One region of the Peribacillus sp. SRI_006 genome, then DNA from elsewhere that is predicted to be linked to it. Evidence: riboswitches for the same ligand, from Rfam matches in the RefSeq annotation. Region 1 holds a riboswitch; each other region holds the start of a gene.

Region 1 (4,197 bases):
GGAGCATATCGGTAACCATGGCTATGGTGTGACACCCTTTACAGACCGACAATACTTCGATGCGATTTATTTCAGGGAAGATGGAGGCATACTCTTTGAAGTTGCCACAGATCCACCTGGCTTTGCTCATGATGAAACGAAGGAAACGATGGGCAGTAAATTAATGCTGCCGCCATGGTTGGAAGAAAAGCGGGAAGTTATGGAAAAAACGTTACTGCCGGCAGTGCCGAGACTACTAGAGGAGGATAAATGATGAAACATATTTTTCAAAAAGGAAGTAATCCAGAAGCTCCGTTACTACTGCTGTTACATGGCACTGGAGGAACGGAAACAGATCTCTTGCCATTATCCGAAATGGTTTCACCGGGTTCGTCCGTACTGAGCGTACGGGGAAATGTACTTGAAAATGGAATGCCCCGTTTTTTCCGACGGTTAGCTGAAGGGGTTTTTGATGAAGAGGATTTGATTTTCCGAACGAAGGAGCTTTATGACTTCTTGGAATCAGCGTCCGGAAAATATGACTTCGACCGTGACAGAGTGGTGGCATTAGGTTATTCCAATGGTGCAAATATAGCGGCAAGTTTGCTGTTCCATTACGAGGGGGCCTTACAAGGAGCGATTCTTCATCATCCAATGGTTCCAAGACGAGGGATTGCTTTGCCGTCCCTTTCAGATATACCTGTATTTATAGCTGCAGGTAAAAACGATCCGATTTGCCCGGCAGAAGAAACTGATGAACTTAATCAACTTTTACAGCAAGCTGGCGCTACAGTTGAAGTTCAGTGGGAAAATTACGGTCATCAGTTGACACGTTCAGAGGTTGATGCAGCAGGTTCATGGTTTCAAAAGAACTTTTTATAAGAATGAGGGGGAATGAAGATGATTTCTGTTAACCCTGAAAGTCTGACTGAACGGGATAATTATAAGTTTTTGACTGGAAGCATTATACCGAGACCTATAGCGCTGGTTACGACACAATCCGAAACCGGTACAATCAATATAGCGCCGTTCAGCTTTTTTAACATAGTCAGTTCAAATCCTCCGATGATTTCCATTTCTGTTCAACGGAAAGAAGGAGTTTCAAAGGATACAGCCCGAAATGCAATTCAAACAGGTGAGTTCGTTGTTCATATCACTGACGAAAATAATGTTGCTGATGCAAATCGAACGGCCAAGGAACTCCCATCTGAAGAAAGTGAATTGGGTCTTACTAATTTCAGGCTGGCTGTTAGTGATAGGGTATCCGTACCAGGATTGGAAGAAGCGAAGGTGCGTTTTGAATGTACATTAGAGCAATCGATTCCATTGGCAGGTTCCAAGAATGAACCTGGTTGTGATTTACTGATAGGGAAAATAGTCTGCTATCATATAGAGCAAGATATTTACCATAATGGCCGTATTGACCCGAATGGGCTAAAACCTGTAGCAAGATTAGCAGGTCATACTTATACAAAACTAGGGGAATTATTTGAAATAGAACGTCCTTAAGGAAAAAGAAAAAAATGGCGACATCTTTTAAGATGTTGCCATTTTTAAGACCAAAATGACCCCGGTTAGTTTTATTTGCCATTATAATACGCTTAGCGCCTGTTCCAAAAATAAGCAACCTTTTAATATTAATGCCGCAGACGCCATGATCGTTAGCATTTAAAAGGAAGTCTTTACATTCCGAAACAAAACTTGACAAATTTTTCATAGATTGATACAGTTATAAAAAAATAATTTCTTATCCAGAGAGGTGGAGGGACTGGCCCTATGAAACCTCAGCAACAGGTCTACAAAGACACTGTGCTAATTCCAGGGGGTGAAACCTTGATAGATAAGACCGTACGTGTTTATTTGTCAGTAACGCACTCTTTTTTAGAGTGCGTTTTCGTTTTTTCTGGATGCAAGATTAAGGAGAGTAAGAATGGATAACAAAAGGAAGCATGATTTTCAAAGGCAAATGCAAGCACGGCATATAATAATGCTATCGCTTGGCGGGGTGATTGGAACTGGTTTATTCTTAAGTTCGGGTTATACGATTCAACAGGCTGGTCCGTTCGGAACCATCCTTTCGTATCTGATTGGTGCATTGGTGGTTTATCTAGTCATGCTATGTCTAGGTGAACTATCAGTGCATATGCCCGAGACAGGTGCGTTTCATAGTTACGCAGCCAAATACATCGGACCAGGGACAGGGTATACAGTAGCCTGGTTGTATTGGCTAACCTGGACTGTTGCACTAGGTTCGGAATTCACGGCTGCAGGATTGTTGATGCAGCGATGGTTTCCATCGATCAGTGTCTGGATATGGAGTGCTCTATTTGCCATTTTGGTTTTGGCATTAAATGCGTGGACCGTTAAGTTTTTTGCTGAATCCGAATTCTGGTTTGCGTCTATAAAGGTATTTGCTATTGTAATATTCATTATTCTGGGAGCTGCGGCAATGATAGGTTTCATTCCAATGATTAACGCACAATCAGCTCCGTTATTTTCCAATGTTACAAGTGCAGGTTTATTTCCAAATGGTGCTTTTGCCATTCTAATGACGATGCTCGCGGTGAATTTTGCATTTTCTGGAACTGAATTGATCGGAGTTGCAGCTGGAGAAACTGTGAATCCGGAAAAAACGATTCCAAAGGCAATCCGTATGACATTATGGAGATTGATTATCTTTTTTGTAGGTACCATCGTTGTTTTATCCGCATTATTGCCTGTTTCGGATGCAAGCGTATTAGAGAGCCCCTTTGTTGCCGTTCTAGAACGAATTGGAGTGCCATATGCAGCGGATATTATGAACTTTGTTATATTAACTGCCATTTTGTCCGCTGCGAACTCAGGACTATATGCCTCATCCAGGATGCTTTGGTCACTTGCAGATAAGAAAACTATTTCACCAATATTTGCAAAATTGACAAAACGGGGTGTTCCCTTGAATGCAGTCCTTTTCAGTATGCTGGGCGGTGTTTTAGCACTTTTCTCGAGTATTATTGCGCCGGATACTGTATATATAGTGCTTGTATCCATTTCTGGACTAGCCGTGGTTATAGTTTGGATGAGTATTAGCGCGTCACAGTTTCTATTTCGCAGACGATATATAAACGAAGGAAACTCAGTTAATGATTTGGCTTATCATACACCATTATATCCATTCGTACCAATCGTTTCATTTATGCTATGTCTTGCTTCTTGCATAGGAATTGCATTTGATCCTACACAAAGAATAGCACTATATTGTGGCATTCCGTTTATTTTGTTTTGCTATGGAAGTTATTATCTGACACAAACCATAAAGAAAAGAGGAGTAGACCATGAAAAATAAAATTAACCCAATTGAAGCAATTTTACAAGGTCATTCAGTTATGATTTTGGACGGAGCTTTAGCTACAGAGCTTGAAAGTCATGGGTGTGATTTGGACGATCCCCTGTGGTCTGCACGTGTATTACTTGAAGATCCAGAAGTGATTTACCAGGTGCACTCTGACTACTTTCGAGCTGGTGCTGACTGTGCGATAACGGCAAGCTATCAAGCAACGGTTGAAGGTTTCGCCCTCCGCGGAATACAAGAAAAAGAGGCATTAGATCTAATCAGGAAAACGGTTTTACTAGCAAGAAAAGCAAGAGATGACTTTTGGAAGGAAGAATATCAAACGATTAGACCTAAGCCATTGGTTGCTGCATCAGTTGGACCTTATGGGGCTTATCTTGCAGATGGTTCAGAGTATGTTGGGAATTATGGTGTTTCAGATGAAACTTTGGCGGCATTTCATCGCTCACGAATATCAGCTTTGATTGAAGCAGGAGCTGACATTTTAGCATTTGAAACGATTCCTTCCCTGCAAGAAGCAAAAGTATTACATTCATTATTGAAAGATTATCCAGAAGTTTATGCTTGGCTGTCCTTTTCTTTGAAAAATGAAAAAGCGATAAGTGACGGCACATTGCTGGAGGAGTGTGCCAGATTGTTTGGGGACAGTGAGCAAATTGCCGCAATTGGCATCAACTGTGCGCCTGTATCAGTTATCACGGAAGCCATACAGGTGTTGCGTGCAAACACGAATAAACCAATTATCGTTTATCCGAATTCCGGTGAATCATATAATCCAGAAACTAAAACATGGCATGGTCCAGAATCATGTAATAGGCTCGATGTGAAATCTGAAGATTGGCACCATGCGGGGGCAAATATAATTGGAGGATGTTGCAGAACCGCTC
Region 2 (4,197 bases), on a different contig from region 1:
AACGATGTCTTTCGTTGTAGCCGTCGTTTTATCGATGCCTTCTTTCAAAGTGATCAGGCCATTCTTTTCCAAAAGGGATAAAGCGCGTCCATGATCAGCAACAGAGCTGCTCATAATAATTGTTGCGCCTTCCGGAAGTTTATCAATGCTTTTATATTTTTGTGAATATAGAGCAATCGGCTCGATATGGATTCCGCCAGCATTGACGAAGTCATATCCATTTTCTTTAATTTGCCCCTCTAAATATGGAATGTGTTGAAAGTAGTTAGCATCCAATTCCTTATCATTCAACGCCTTATTCGGTAAAACATAGTCCTGGAACGTTTCAATTTCCAAATCGATTCCTTTTTCTTTAAGAAGCGGTTTAGCTTTCTCAAGGATTTCTGCATGAGGAACATTGGATGCCCCTACAACTATTTTCTTCGATTCTTTATCCGTATCGCTGCCGCTTTTATCCTTTTCACTTCCACAAGCAGCCAAAGCGATAGATAACACTAAGATTAATGCAAATCCTAAAAACTTTTTCATCCTATTCATCTCCCTTTATCTTTTGTCCAATTTAGATGTAATCACATCTCCAATAATTTGAATTATGAAGACGATAATTAGAATAACGATTGTCGCTACAAGCGTAACGTCATTTTGATTTCTTTGATAGCCGTCCAAATAGGCTAGGTTACCAAGCCCGCCAGCGCCGATGACCCCGGCCATTGCGGTATATCCAACCAATGCAATCGATGTTACCGTAATCCCGGAAATAAGGGCAGGCATCGACTCTGGAAGAAGGACCTTCCAAATGATCGTGCTCGTTTTTGCCCCCATCGATTTAGCGGCTTCAATTACACCTTTATCGATTTCACGAAGGCCGATTTCAACCATACGCGCATAAAATGGGGCAGCACCGATAATAAGTGCCGGCAGTGCAGCGTTCTCACCGATCATGGAACCGACAAGCGCTTTAGTGAAAGGAATGAGCAGCACGATCAAAATAAGAAATGGAATGGAACGGAATATATTGACGACAGCACTCATGACTCCGTTAACAGCCCGGTTTTGCCACATATTACCCTTCCCTGTCAGGAAAAGGATCAATCCTAGTATTATGCCTATAAAAAAGGTTGCCACTACAGAGACGCTTGTCATGTAAAGCGTTTCTTTCGTAGCTTCAATGATGTCTTCCCAATCAACATTCGGCAATAATTCTTCAAGCATGAGTAATCACCTCCACGCCTACCTGCTGTGCTTTAATGAATTCGATTGCGCGGAGCATTTCATCCTCTTTGCCATCTAGATGGATAAACAATGTTCCATATGAACCGCTTCTTGTTTGGGATATCTTACCTTGAACGATATTGACATCCAACTCGAAGTTACGTACAAGCTTGGTGATCAATGGGCTTTCTGCATGATCACCTACAAAGGTCAATTGAATCACTTTGCCTGCTGGATAGCGTTCGAGCAAATGGTCCATCGTTTCTTTCGTTTCTTCCGGTTCCGTTACCTGTTGCACGAAACGCTTCGTCATTTGTTCTTTAGGATTCTTGAAGACATCCAGGACAGGACCCTGTTCAACAACCTGCCCGCTTTCCATCACGGCGACGCGATGGCAGATTTTACGTATTACATGCATTTCATGCGTAATCAAGACGATCGTCAATCCCAAACGCTGATTGATGTCAACAAGCAATTCGAGTATGGAGTCGGTAGTCTGCGGATCCAAAGCAGAAGTCGCTTCATCACACAGCAGCACTTTAGGGTCATTTGCCAGAGCCCTGGCTATTCCCACCCTTTGCTTTTGCCCTCCGCTTAATTGCGAAGGATAGGCCTTTTCCCTGCCTTCAAGTCCGACTAACTTGATCAATTCGTTCACACGCTTGGTGCGTTCAGGTTTAGAAATACCTGCAATTTCCAACGGGAAAGATATATTCTCCTGAACGGTCCTTGACCATAATAGATTGAAATGCTGGAAAATCATGCTGATTTCTTGACGGGCCTTACGGAGCTGAGCCCCTTTAATTTTTGAAATTTCCTTTTCAGCCACCACAACGGATCCCTCTGTCGGTGTTTCCAATCCATTGAGCATTCTGATCAAAGTACTTTTCCCCGCTCCACTGTAACCGATGATCCCGAAAATCTCGCCTTTATTTATTTCAACATTCACATTATTTACAGCCTTGATCGTCTCACTGTTTCCTTTTCCTGTTCGGAACAGCTTACTGACTTTCGTCAATGTAATCATTAACCCTCACCTCTTTTATCCAATAAAACCTATGAACTTAGTTGATTTCTCTACATTATTAGTCTGTTTCTCCTATCATGTAAAAGTTTTCCCAATTAAAATAGAAAAAACCTTTCTGCATGAGCAGAAAGGCAGGTGAAGAAACAGGCCTTCCTCTCATCTTCCAAAGTGATTAAACTTTGTGTGAATTGGCACCTTTCCAAGGAAATCTCCTTGTCGGTTGCCGGGTTTCATCGGGCACATCCCTCCACCTCTCTTGATAAGAGCTAATATATAGAATATTTGTACATCATTAAGTTCTTTAGTATGGAGAAATTTTATCATAGATAAAAAAGGAGCGCAATGTATATTATTTCTAGTACAAGAATGAACAGGAACTTTGCTTAAAGCGTTTTGGAAGTCAAGGAGACGATGTTCGTCGCCTTTTCAATTGCCTGCTCCAAATCTTCTATTAAGTCGTCTACATTTTCAATCCCAATCGATAAACGGACTTGATCGGCACTTACACCCGCTTTCGCAAGACCCGCCTCATTCAATTGTTGATGGGTCGTACTTGCTGGGTGGATGATCAAGCTCTTCGCATCCCCTACATTCGCCACATGGGACCATAATTCCACCGAATTGATAAGTTTTGCCCCAGCTTCGCGATTACCTTGAATCCCAAATGTGACGACAGATCCAGCTCCCTTTGGCAAATATTTATCCGCAAGGGCTTTATCGGGATGATCCTCATCACCAGGATGTGAAACCCAGGTCACGGCAGGATGGTTTTTTAAATATTGGATGACAGACTTGGTGTTTGATAGATGCTCTTTCATCCTTACATGCAGCGTTTCAAGTCCAAGCGTGAACTGGAATGCACTTTGGGCACTTAGCGCAGGGCCCAAATCACGTAGTAACTGGACCCGGGCTTTCGTTATGAATGCGGCAGGGCCAACTGCCTCGGCGTATACCAGACCGTCGTAACTTGGGTCAGGCTCCGTGAAGCCAGGATAGTTCGGCGAGTTCCAATCGAATTTACCTCCATCCACGATGACACCGCCTAGCGTCGTTCCATTTCCAAGAAGCCATTTTGTAGCGGAATGGATGACAATATCCGCTCCAAAATCAATGGGTCTGCAAAGATACGGTGTCGCGAAGGTATTATCAATGATTAAAGGTATGCCGGCTTCGTGGGCGATTTCCGCTACCGCTTCAATATCGAGCACCCTCAAACTTGGATTTCCGATCGTTTCAGCAAAAATGGCTTTAGTTCTTGGTGTAATCGCCCTTTTGAAATTCTCAGGGTCATCGGGAGAAACGAACTTCACTTTGATCCCATATTTAGGAAGAGTGTTTTCGAAAAGGTTATACGTACCGCCATATAATGTAGAGGCTGAAACAATCTCATCCCCTGCAGCAGCAATATTCAGGATTGAAAGTGAGATGGCAGCCATTCCGCTTGCCGTTGCCAATCCGCCGATACCGCCTTCCAATAAGGCCATTCTTTCCTCAAAAACGCTGACCGTGGGATTATGAAGCCGTGAATATATATAGCCATTCTCCTTCAGGCCAAATAAATTTGCTGCATGGTCGGTGTCCTTGAACAAGTATGCATTGCTTTGGTAGATAGGAACGGCACGGACACCTGTTTCATCAGCTTGCAGACCGCCATGAACACTCAATGTTTCAAAACGCAACTTTTTCTCTGACATTTAATTTCACCTTTTTCTATGGATTTAGTTGGATTTATATGAAATCTGGCTTTTTATAAACAAAAAAACCACTTCAATAAGAAGAGGTTTCAAGAACACACCTCATCTACCAGAGCCAACACTCTGCTGGAATTAGCACCGTATATAAAAATTTATACCGGTTGCCGGGCTTCGTCGGGCCAGTCCCTCCGCCACTCTTGATAAGAACTATTAAATTCTGCCATTACTTAATTCAAAATATAGCATTTTAGATTAAATCAGTCA
Region 3 (4,197 bases), on a different contig from region 1:
GAGTAATGAAATGTATTGAGTCATTAAAAAAAGTGATTAAACCTATCGCTTGTTAACTATGTATGAAACTTTGTCACCAACCATTTGAATGAGTTGCACAAGGCAGATCAGCACGACGATCGTCGTGATCATGACTGTGTTGTCATATCGGTAATATCCGTACCGGATGGCCAGGTCGCCAATTCCGCCACCGCCGATTGTCCCAGCCATTGCTGAGTAACCGATAAGCGAAATGGTCGTTAATGTCAGTCCTTGAATGATTCCCGGTTTTGCCTCTGGAAGAAGTACATCCTTAATGATCATCCATGGAGTGGCACCTACGGCAATTGCAGCTTCAATCACTCCTCTGTCTATTTCACGTAATGCAGTTTCAACAATCCTTGCAAAAAAAGGGATTGCGGATACGGACAGGGAAACAGAAGCTGCTCTTGGCCCTATCGTCGATCCTGTAAGTAGGTCCGTAAAAGGAAGGAGGGCGACCAAAAGAATGATGAACGGGATTGAACGGACAATATTGACTGCGAAACCGAGAGATCGATTCACGATGCCATTTTCAAAAAATAAATTCCTTGTTGTTGTAAATAGCAATACTCCAAGCGGTAAACCGATCAGCAGGGCTACTGCAAGAGAAACGCCGACCATATAAATCGTTTCAAGAAAGGCTTTATTAAGATCAGGTAAAATATTTACGATGGGATTAAGCAGTGACATGTTTTAACACCTCCACAGAACTGGAACGATTTTTTATATATTCCAATGCCGAATGAATTTGGACGGCATCGCCAATTAACTCGATGATTAAAAAGCCTAAAGGAACATCCTGGATATACTCAATTTTACCGTGTAAAATATTTCCCTTTACTGCATGGGATTGGAGAGTATCCGAAAGAATCGATTCACCGGCGGTTTGCCCTTCGAATTGGATCTTAATAATCGTACCTTCACTTTCTTCAATCAAGTGCGAAGGGAGTTCGAAATCCAGTACACTGCTAATGAATTGCTTCGTTAACTCCTGTTTGGGCTGTGAAAATATTTCATAAACGGGTCCTTCTTCAATTACCCGGCCATCCTGCATCACGGCGACTCGGTGGCATAGTTCTTTGACCACTTCCATTTCATGTGTAATCAACACGATGGTGATACCAAGCTCACTGCTTATCTTTTTCAATAACTGTAAAATCGCTTTTGTAGTTGTTGGATCAAGGGCTGAAGTCGCTTCATCACATAATAGTACAGTGGGTTCATTTGCTAACGCGCGAGCTATGCCGACCCGTTGCTTCTGTCCACCGCTAAGCTGTGCAGGATAGACATCTTTCTTATCGCTGAGCCCCACTATTTCCAACAATTCCAATACACGTAACTTAGTCGCGTCCTTCGATCGATGCGCGGCCCTTAAGGCGAAAGCGACATTTTCATAAACGGTTTTTGAACTGACCAGGGAAAAGTGCTGGAATATCATTCCGATTTTTTGCCGTTGTTTACGAAGCTCTTTGCTAGATAAAGAGGTTAAATCAATGCCGTCGATAATGATATTTCCACCTGTCGGACGTTCAAGCAAATTCAAGCAGCGGAGCAATGAGCTTTTTCCAGCTCCGCTGTAGCCGACAATTCCATATATTTCACCAGTTTGAATGGTTAAAGTTACGTTATCCACTCCGATAACTCGGTTTTTCTTCGAGACGTATTCCTTTCGGACTGAACGGATTTCAATCATGAGATTTCCCCCTTAAACATTAAAAAAGCTGCCTCTATCATTCAGAAAGAGGCAGCGAAATCATATCTCGGCTTATCTTTCAGAATGCAATCATTCTGCAGGAATTGGCACCGTTCCCTAAGGGCGGTTGCCGGACATCACAGGGCCTGATCCCTCCGTCACTCTTGATAAGTAAATTATTATTTTAGAATATTTCAAGTTTTATAATATAATCTATATTATTTGTAAAATCCGGCATTGTCAATCGTTTCTTTTATTTTTTTGTCATTAAATCTGGTACAGTCCGTTAAAACGATTCATGGAAAATGGGCTATTATGCAATAATCCAGCATTTTCATCGAGGCTATTCATTCCAATATTTCCTTGTCAAAAAGGTAAAGTGGTACTACAGTTATTATAGTAAAGTTAAAAAAAGGAAGATGAAACTATATTTATACAATGATGGGGAGGAAACCGAATGATAGAGATCAAGACGATAAATGATGTGGTTTGCGTGCATGGGACTCCTGGCGGGAACAAGGCGGGGATGAGTGTGTATGTCTTTTTAACGGATGGCCTATTGATAGATACTGGCGCACAGATTTTATTGGAAGAGCTTATTCCATTCTATGAATCCGCAGACTTCGACTCAGTGGCCCTGACTCACTATCATGAAGACCATACGGGGGGTGCTGCCTGGATACAGGAACATAAAAAGGTCCCTCTTTTCATTCACCCGATGTCGGTTGAGGTTTGTGCAAAGGATGCTGAATATCCTGAATATCGCAAAATTTTCTGGGGAAAGAGAGACGCCTTTAAAGCTGAGCCGCTAGGGAAGGCCATTCATTCCCGTACCCAAACGTGGGAGCCGATTTTTACCCCAGGTCATGCAAAGGACCATATGGTGTATTTGAATCACAATAATGGCGTGCTCTTTTCAGGAGACCTTTTCGTAACCCCAAAAACAAAACTTGTCTTACGGGAAGAGTCCGTCCCGATGATCATCGATTCCATAAAAAGATTGCTGCATTATGACTTCGGGGAAGTGTTTTGCTGTCATGCTGGGCACGTCCCTGATGGGAAGGAGATGTTTCGAAAAAAACTGGATTATCTGGAAAACCTCCAAGGGGAAATTTTACGCTTGCATTCTCAAGGGCTGACCGTTCATGAAATCCAGCAGGTCGTTTTGCCGAATCGCTATCCCCTTATCGAGATATCTGGGCATGAATGGGATTCAGAGCATATCATTACATCGATTTTAAACGAAAATATTTTAAGTGCGAGGGAGAATGGGACTATTTGATTGCTATCCGTTTAACGGTCTGACTGATATAAAAGAGAGCTCTCCATAAGAGAGCCCACATTATTCATTTATTGACATTGGGATCTGTTTCATCATAAAAATCATGTGCTTCTTCGATGTTCTGAAGGTTAGCGACTTCATACACATTTCCGCCCGCCATTCCTTCATTGATGATACGGTCGATATCCAGGTAAACGGAGTCCTTGCCATCATATTCGGTATCCTTCAAAAATGTCATTTTTTCTTTATCCAAAAGAAATCCCTCCTAGCCTTTTCTTTAGTTTTAGGCAAAGGAGTTTTTTTTATTCTGTTTAGCGATTTCATGAATGTAAAGGGGTTTCATTCATAAACATGGAAGATCATTAAATCATGTATCATGCTTTTGAGTTGGGTTTCATCTGTTTCGGAAGGCGGATTGGCTGTCCACTCGATGGATCCATCTTTGTGATATAAGGCTTTGACTGCCTGCTTGTTGAAATAAAAGGAAATTTTCCATCCTGGCAGATTCTTATGCAATGGTTCCCATTGAAAATGAGTGATCATATGTATTACCTCCATATATACTGTTTCTCATTCGATTATAATGGAAAACGGCAGCTGGAGGTGTTATTTTCTTTTCAGGTTGGGAAAAGTTAATTCAATGAAAAGATTTTTTAAATGCAAAAGCCTGTTTGTTTCAATTTCTTCTTCATCGAATTGCATCGGCTTTGAGTTCACTTCGTATATGAAAAGCGAGCCCGATTCGTCTTCCCCTATATCAATGGAAAACTCTCCGAGAAACCCGATCTTTTTTGAAAGTATCTCTCCGCATTTTTGGGCGATATTCGCTAATTTCAGATCCAGGTTTTTTGATTTAAGGTCCTGATAAGGAAAAAGCTTTCCGCCTTGGGGAGTGTGGGTGGTGATTTCCTGGGTTTGCGACATCCTTACCGCTTTGCCGGTCACTTTATAAAAACCTTTTTCATAATGGACGAGAATCCGGTAATCATAACGATGCCCAAAGAGTTTTTTTGGTATGATCGCCTGTTGAGCAAGATAGCTCCTTTTTAATAAATCCCTTTTTTTTGTATCCCAGAAGGAAGCAAAATCAGGGAAGGATTCACTATGCTTTAAGCTATTGAACAATAGGGTATCATCATCATTTTTGATAATGGTATAAATGCCCTTCCCTTGGCTTCCTTTGCATGGCTTAAGGTATATA
Region 4 (4,197 bases), on a different contig from region 1:
GGGAAACCGTTGATCAGATAACAGCTAATGGTGGAGTGGCGATTTATGTTAAAACGGATGTTTCTAAGTAGGAAGATGTTGAATCGTTAATCAATAAAGCAGTGGAAACATACGGAAGGCTCGATATCATGTTTAATAATGCCGGCATTGGTGCGGACGGTATGATCCTAGACCAAGATATGGAAGGTTACTACAAAACGATTGGGGTGAACCAGTACGGAGTGGCCATTGGAATCATGGCAGCAGGACGGAAAATGAAGGAACTGGGTAACAAGGGAGTCATTATAAATACCGCTTCCGTGTTTGGCTACTTAGCTTCCCATGGGACTTTTGCCTATCAGGCGACTAAAGGCGCTGTAAGAATGATGACACAGACAGCAGCTTTGGAATTGGGTGCTCATGGCATACGTGTTGTGGGCATTGCGCCGGGCGGGGTCGGCACTCCTATCATACAAGGTTATCCGCTTCCTCTAACGATAATAGATAGACGGCATTTGCAATGGCTTCTGGCTTAATCAATTCACCGCGCATTTGACTTGCATTCAATTTATCGATGATTCCCATGTCTTTATGCGATCAATGGAAGTGTAGTCATGGTCGATGATGGCTATGCATCTTTTAAGTGATTTTCATAAATAGAAAACATCGTCCCAACCAGATGATGTTTTCTATTTATGATATATGGGAATATTGAATTCTAATAGATCAAAGGTAATATTGACCGATTGATACCAGCGATATATCATGGGAAATAGATGGGTGAAACCGGTCTTATCTTTATAAAAGAAGGTTGATATTTTTGAAAAAAGGGCAGCAAACCAAAGAACGAATCATAAATGTAGCCCGGACTCTTTTTGCCACTAAAGGTTTTGACATGACAAGAACGAATGAAATTGCCTCTGCATGCAATGTTTCCGAAGCTACTATTTACAAATACTTTGACAGCAAAAAAGATTTGCTTTTGGCTACAATTACCCCTAATGAAAAAGAGGAATCTGAAGATGGGACTAGCCATCTATCCACGGATGATCTAGTGGAGAATCATGTTACTACCATGATAAAAAAAATTCTTGAAAATAAAGAACAGTTTTCGATATTATTTAGGGAAACACAATTCGATCAAGATATTTCAAAGCAATATGTAGATCAGATTTTCAAGCCAAATGCCAGGCATATTGAAATACAGAAGAGAATAGATAGCGGAGAGATACAATATATCTCTGATATTATTTTATTTAATGTAGGAATCATTTCTTTCACATTGGCTTTATCTACACATTATGAGATCCATCAACAAAAAAAGGAGCCATATTTTACTTCTGAACGAATTAAGAGCATTGCTCAACTTTTGGTATATGGTATTCATGGGAAACAAAATCATACATAATGAAACGGTCATATTTAAGGGCATGAGCATCAAGCCGTAAATATGACCGTTTCTTTTTTCATTAAGAGTAGAAGTCCAGAGTGTAAGATTTGACTTATATTTTTCAGACAATTACGATAAATGTATACTTCACGAAATGCTTTAAGAAAATTATATCTGGAAATCTTGTAACATTGGAGGGTATCAAATGAGCGATATCGTAATTTTATCAGGAAGTCCGGCTATTCCATCAAGAACGGACATTTCACTAAAACATATTCAATCATTAGTCGAAAATGCAGGATTTACTACAGCTTATTTCTCGATTACGGATTTCTCAGCAGATGATTTATTCCAAGGGAAATATAATAGCGAGGATATCTCAAAGCTTTCAGAGCGAATTCAAGCAGCCAGAGGAGTCATTATAGGTTCACCGGTTTATAAGGCTTCTTATACAGGTGTATTGAAAGCATTGATTGATTTGCTGCCAGAAGGTGCTCTTAAGGGTAAGCCGGTGTTGCCAATCATGATTGGTGGAAGTAACAGGCATCTATTGGCGATTGACTATGCGCTTAAACCATTAATTTCAATATTAAAAGGCGAGCCGCTGCAGGGGATTTATTTTGTTGATAAGGAAATAGATAAACAGAATCCAGAAAATCCGATCAATGATTTGCATTTAATTGATCGCGTCCAGAGTCAGGTTCAAGAATTTGTAGAAGCGATACAGTTAAGAAATTAATGACTTCAATAAATTAATTCCTTCTATAAAAAGACTGGAACCTTAGAAATTTTTTTAGAATAACACGCGTCAATAATAGGCCTATTAATGAAAATAGACTCATTTTTTTGGAGATTTTATCTAAAAAGACGAGTCTATTTTCGTATTTATATGAACATAAAATCATAAATTGAATAGTGTGTATAAAAATAACAGTTCATCCATAATATTAAACCAAGTTATTTTATAAGAAAACTCCATTGACAAGGATTAAATATATGTTAATATTTAAAATAATAAAACTTATCCAGAGCGACGGAGGGAATTGGCCCTTTGAAGTCCGGCAACCTGCATGATGGATGCAAGGTGCTAACTCCAACAAAATGTTGATCATTTTGGAAGATAAGGTAAAGATATTTACCTTGCGATCTTTCCATCATGGAAAGATTTTTGTTTTTTGTGAAAATTTTAGGCAGACCATAACAATGTAAGGTTGTATGGAATTATATAAATCTAAAAAATTTAAAATAAAATATTCGCGGGTTTTCTTAAAGGAGGAACTGGTTTGAATAAAGAGAATCAGCTTGAAGAAATTTTTGAACGACTTCAAGAAATGCTTAATTCAATGAAATATGGATCCATTACACTTATTGTCCAGGATGGTAAAATCATTCAAATGGAGAGAAATGAAAAACTAAGAATTAAATAAGGTATCTGCTGACTAGAAAAACTAGAGGCGGGTTTAACTGATATAAAGAGAGTATTGGTTAGATTCGTCTCTTTTTCCTAGATTCAAATAACCCGGGGAAGATTACAACGGGAATTGATCAACAGTTACTCTAACCTGATACAGCAAGTTTTTAGAGGGGGCTACAAAGTTGGCTGCATTAATAAACTATGAAAATTTCAATACAGGGGACTTCCCTGTATTTCCTCAAGACACTGAGACAAAAGGTGCTTTGGAAGTACTGCAATGGGCGAATGACCATTATGGAGACAAACTGATTTATGCTTGCAGTTTTGGTATTGAAGGCATCGTGCTTACGGATTTATTGGCGAAGGTCAATCCTTCGGCAAAAATAGTTTTCCTAGATACAGATGTTCATTTTGAGGAAACTTACCAATTGATCGAGGAAGTGAAGAAGCGATATCCGAAGCTTTTGATCGAAATGAAGAAACCTGACTTGACGCTTGAGGAACAAGCGGCGGAATATGGCGATGAATTATGGCTTAGTGATTCCAATAAGTGCTGTAACATCCGTAAAATTGTTCCGCTTACAGATGTGCTTTCATCGGCAACAGCCTGGCTTTCGGGACTGCGGAGGGAGCAATCCGAAACAAGAGCTAAGACCGAGTATATCAATAAGGATAATAAGTTCAAATCAGTTAAAATATGCCCGCTCATACATTGGACATGGAAAGATGTTTGGCGCTATGCCCACAAAAATGGACTTCCATATAATGTCCTGCATGATAATGGATATCCGAGTATTGGATGTAAAACGTGTACTGCACCTGCCTTCAATGCAGATGATTTACGCTCAGGCCGTTGGCAAGGGGCTCAAAAAACGGAATGCGGATTGCATTTATCTTAAATAAATAGAAATTATAGGCATAAATAAATAGAAACCATAGGGGGAAATTAGCATGACAATCAGTTTACCGCACGGAGGAACATTAATCGATCTTTGGGAACCAAAATATGATTTTAGTAAAATAACGAAGTCAATCGAAATCGATGAAATTGCTTTAAGCGATCTTGAATTGATAGGGACGGGTGCCTACAGCCCGATTAAAGGATTCTTTACAAAAAGTGACTATGAGACAGTGGTAAAGGATATGAGGCTAAGCAGCGGACATGTATGGAGCATCCCGATTACGCTGCCTTTGACCGAAGAAACTGCAGGAAGCCTTACTATAGGTGAAGAAGTAACATTAACCCATGATGGTGAAACATACGGGGTTCTCTCCGTTTCTGATATTTACACTCCAGATAAGCAATTGGAAGCGACATTGGTATATCAAACAGCTGATGAGAAGCATCCTGGAGTAAAAAACTTATATAACCGCGGGGATGTATATGTCGGCGGGGAAATAAAGTTGATCAAGA

The links. A riboswitch is a leader RNA that binds a small molecule or an ion and turns the genes downstream of it on or off. The one in region 1 is predicted to bind S-adenosylmethionine.
Region 2: another riboswitch for S-adenosylmethionine. It lies ahead of AC2YHV_RS10450 (methionine ABC transporter ATP-binding protein); the one in region 1 lies ahead of mmuP (S-methylmethionine permease).
Region 3: another riboswitch for S-adenosylmethionine. It lies ahead of AC2YHV_RS12885 (methionine ABC transporter ATP-binding protein); the one in region 1 lies ahead of mmuP (S-methylmethionine permease).
Region 4: another riboswitch for S-adenosylmethionine. It lies ahead of AC2YHV_RS20455 (YezD family protein); the one in region 1 lies ahead of mmuP (S-methylmethionine permease).

The regions. Positions count from the first base shown of each region.
Region 1 covers NZ_JBYCZT010000009.1:35,398-39,594, reverse strand. The annotation lists gene AC2YHV_RS14225 (ring-cleaving dioxygenase) at 1-253, shown strand, start outside; gene AC2YHV_RS14220 (alpha/beta hydrolase) at 253-861, shown strand; gene AC2YHV_RS14215 (flavin reductase family protein) at 880-1,488, shown strand; SAM riboswitch class I at 1,724-1,826, shown strand; gene mmuP (S-methylmethionine permease) at 1,910-3,304, shown strand; gene mmuM (homocysteine S-methyltransferase) at 3,294-4,197, shown strand, end outside.
Region 2 covers NZ_JBYCZT010000006.1:151,403-155,599, forward strand. The annotation lists gene AC2YHV_RS10440 (MetQ/NlpA family ABC transporter substrate-binding protein) at 1-528, opposite strand, end outside; gene AC2YHV_RS10445 (methionine ABC transporter permease) at 544-1,212, opposite strand; gene AC2YHV_RS10450 (methionine ABC transporter ATP-binding protein) at 1,205-2,239, opposite strand; SAM riboswitch class I at 2,393-2,505, opposite strand; gene AC2YHV_RS10455 (O-acetylhomoserine aminocarboxypropyltransferase/cysteine synthase family protein) at 2,623-3,933, opposite strand; SAM riboswitch class I at 4,033-4,140, opposite strand.
Region 3 covers NZ_JBYCZT010000008.1:29,399-33,595, reverse strand. The annotation lists gene AC2YHV_RS12890 (methionine ABC transporter permease) at 43-711, opposite strand; gene AC2YHV_RS12885 (methionine ABC transporter ATP-binding protein) at 698-1,714, opposite strand; SAM riboswitch class I at 1,784-1,888, opposite strand; gene AC2YHV_RS12880 (MBL fold metallo-hydrolase) at 2,172-2,996, shown strand; gene AC2YHV_RS12875 (hypothetical protein) at 3,061-3,249, opposite strand; gene AC2YHV_RS12870 (YheE family protein) at 3,336-3,539, opposite strand; gene AC2YHV_RS12865 (YheC/YheD family endospore coat-associated protein) at 3,603-4,197, opposite strand, start outside.
Region 4 covers NZ_JBYCZT010000014.1:130,215-134,411, forward strand. The annotation lists partial or broken gene AC2YHV_RS20440 (SDR family NAD(P)-dependent oxidoreductase) at 1-515, shown strand, start outside; gene AC2YHV_RS20445 (TetR/AcrR family transcriptional regulator) at 800-1,387, shown strand; gene ssuE (NADPH-dependent FMN reductase) at 1,575-2,108, shown strand; SAM riboswitch class I at 2,388-2,496, shown strand; gene AC2YHV_RS20455 (YezD family protein) at 2,653-2,796, shown strand; gene AC2YHV_RS20460 (phosphoadenylyl-sulfate reductase) at 2,966-3,682, shown strand; gene sat (sulfate adenylyltransferase) at 3,735-4,197, shown strand, end outside.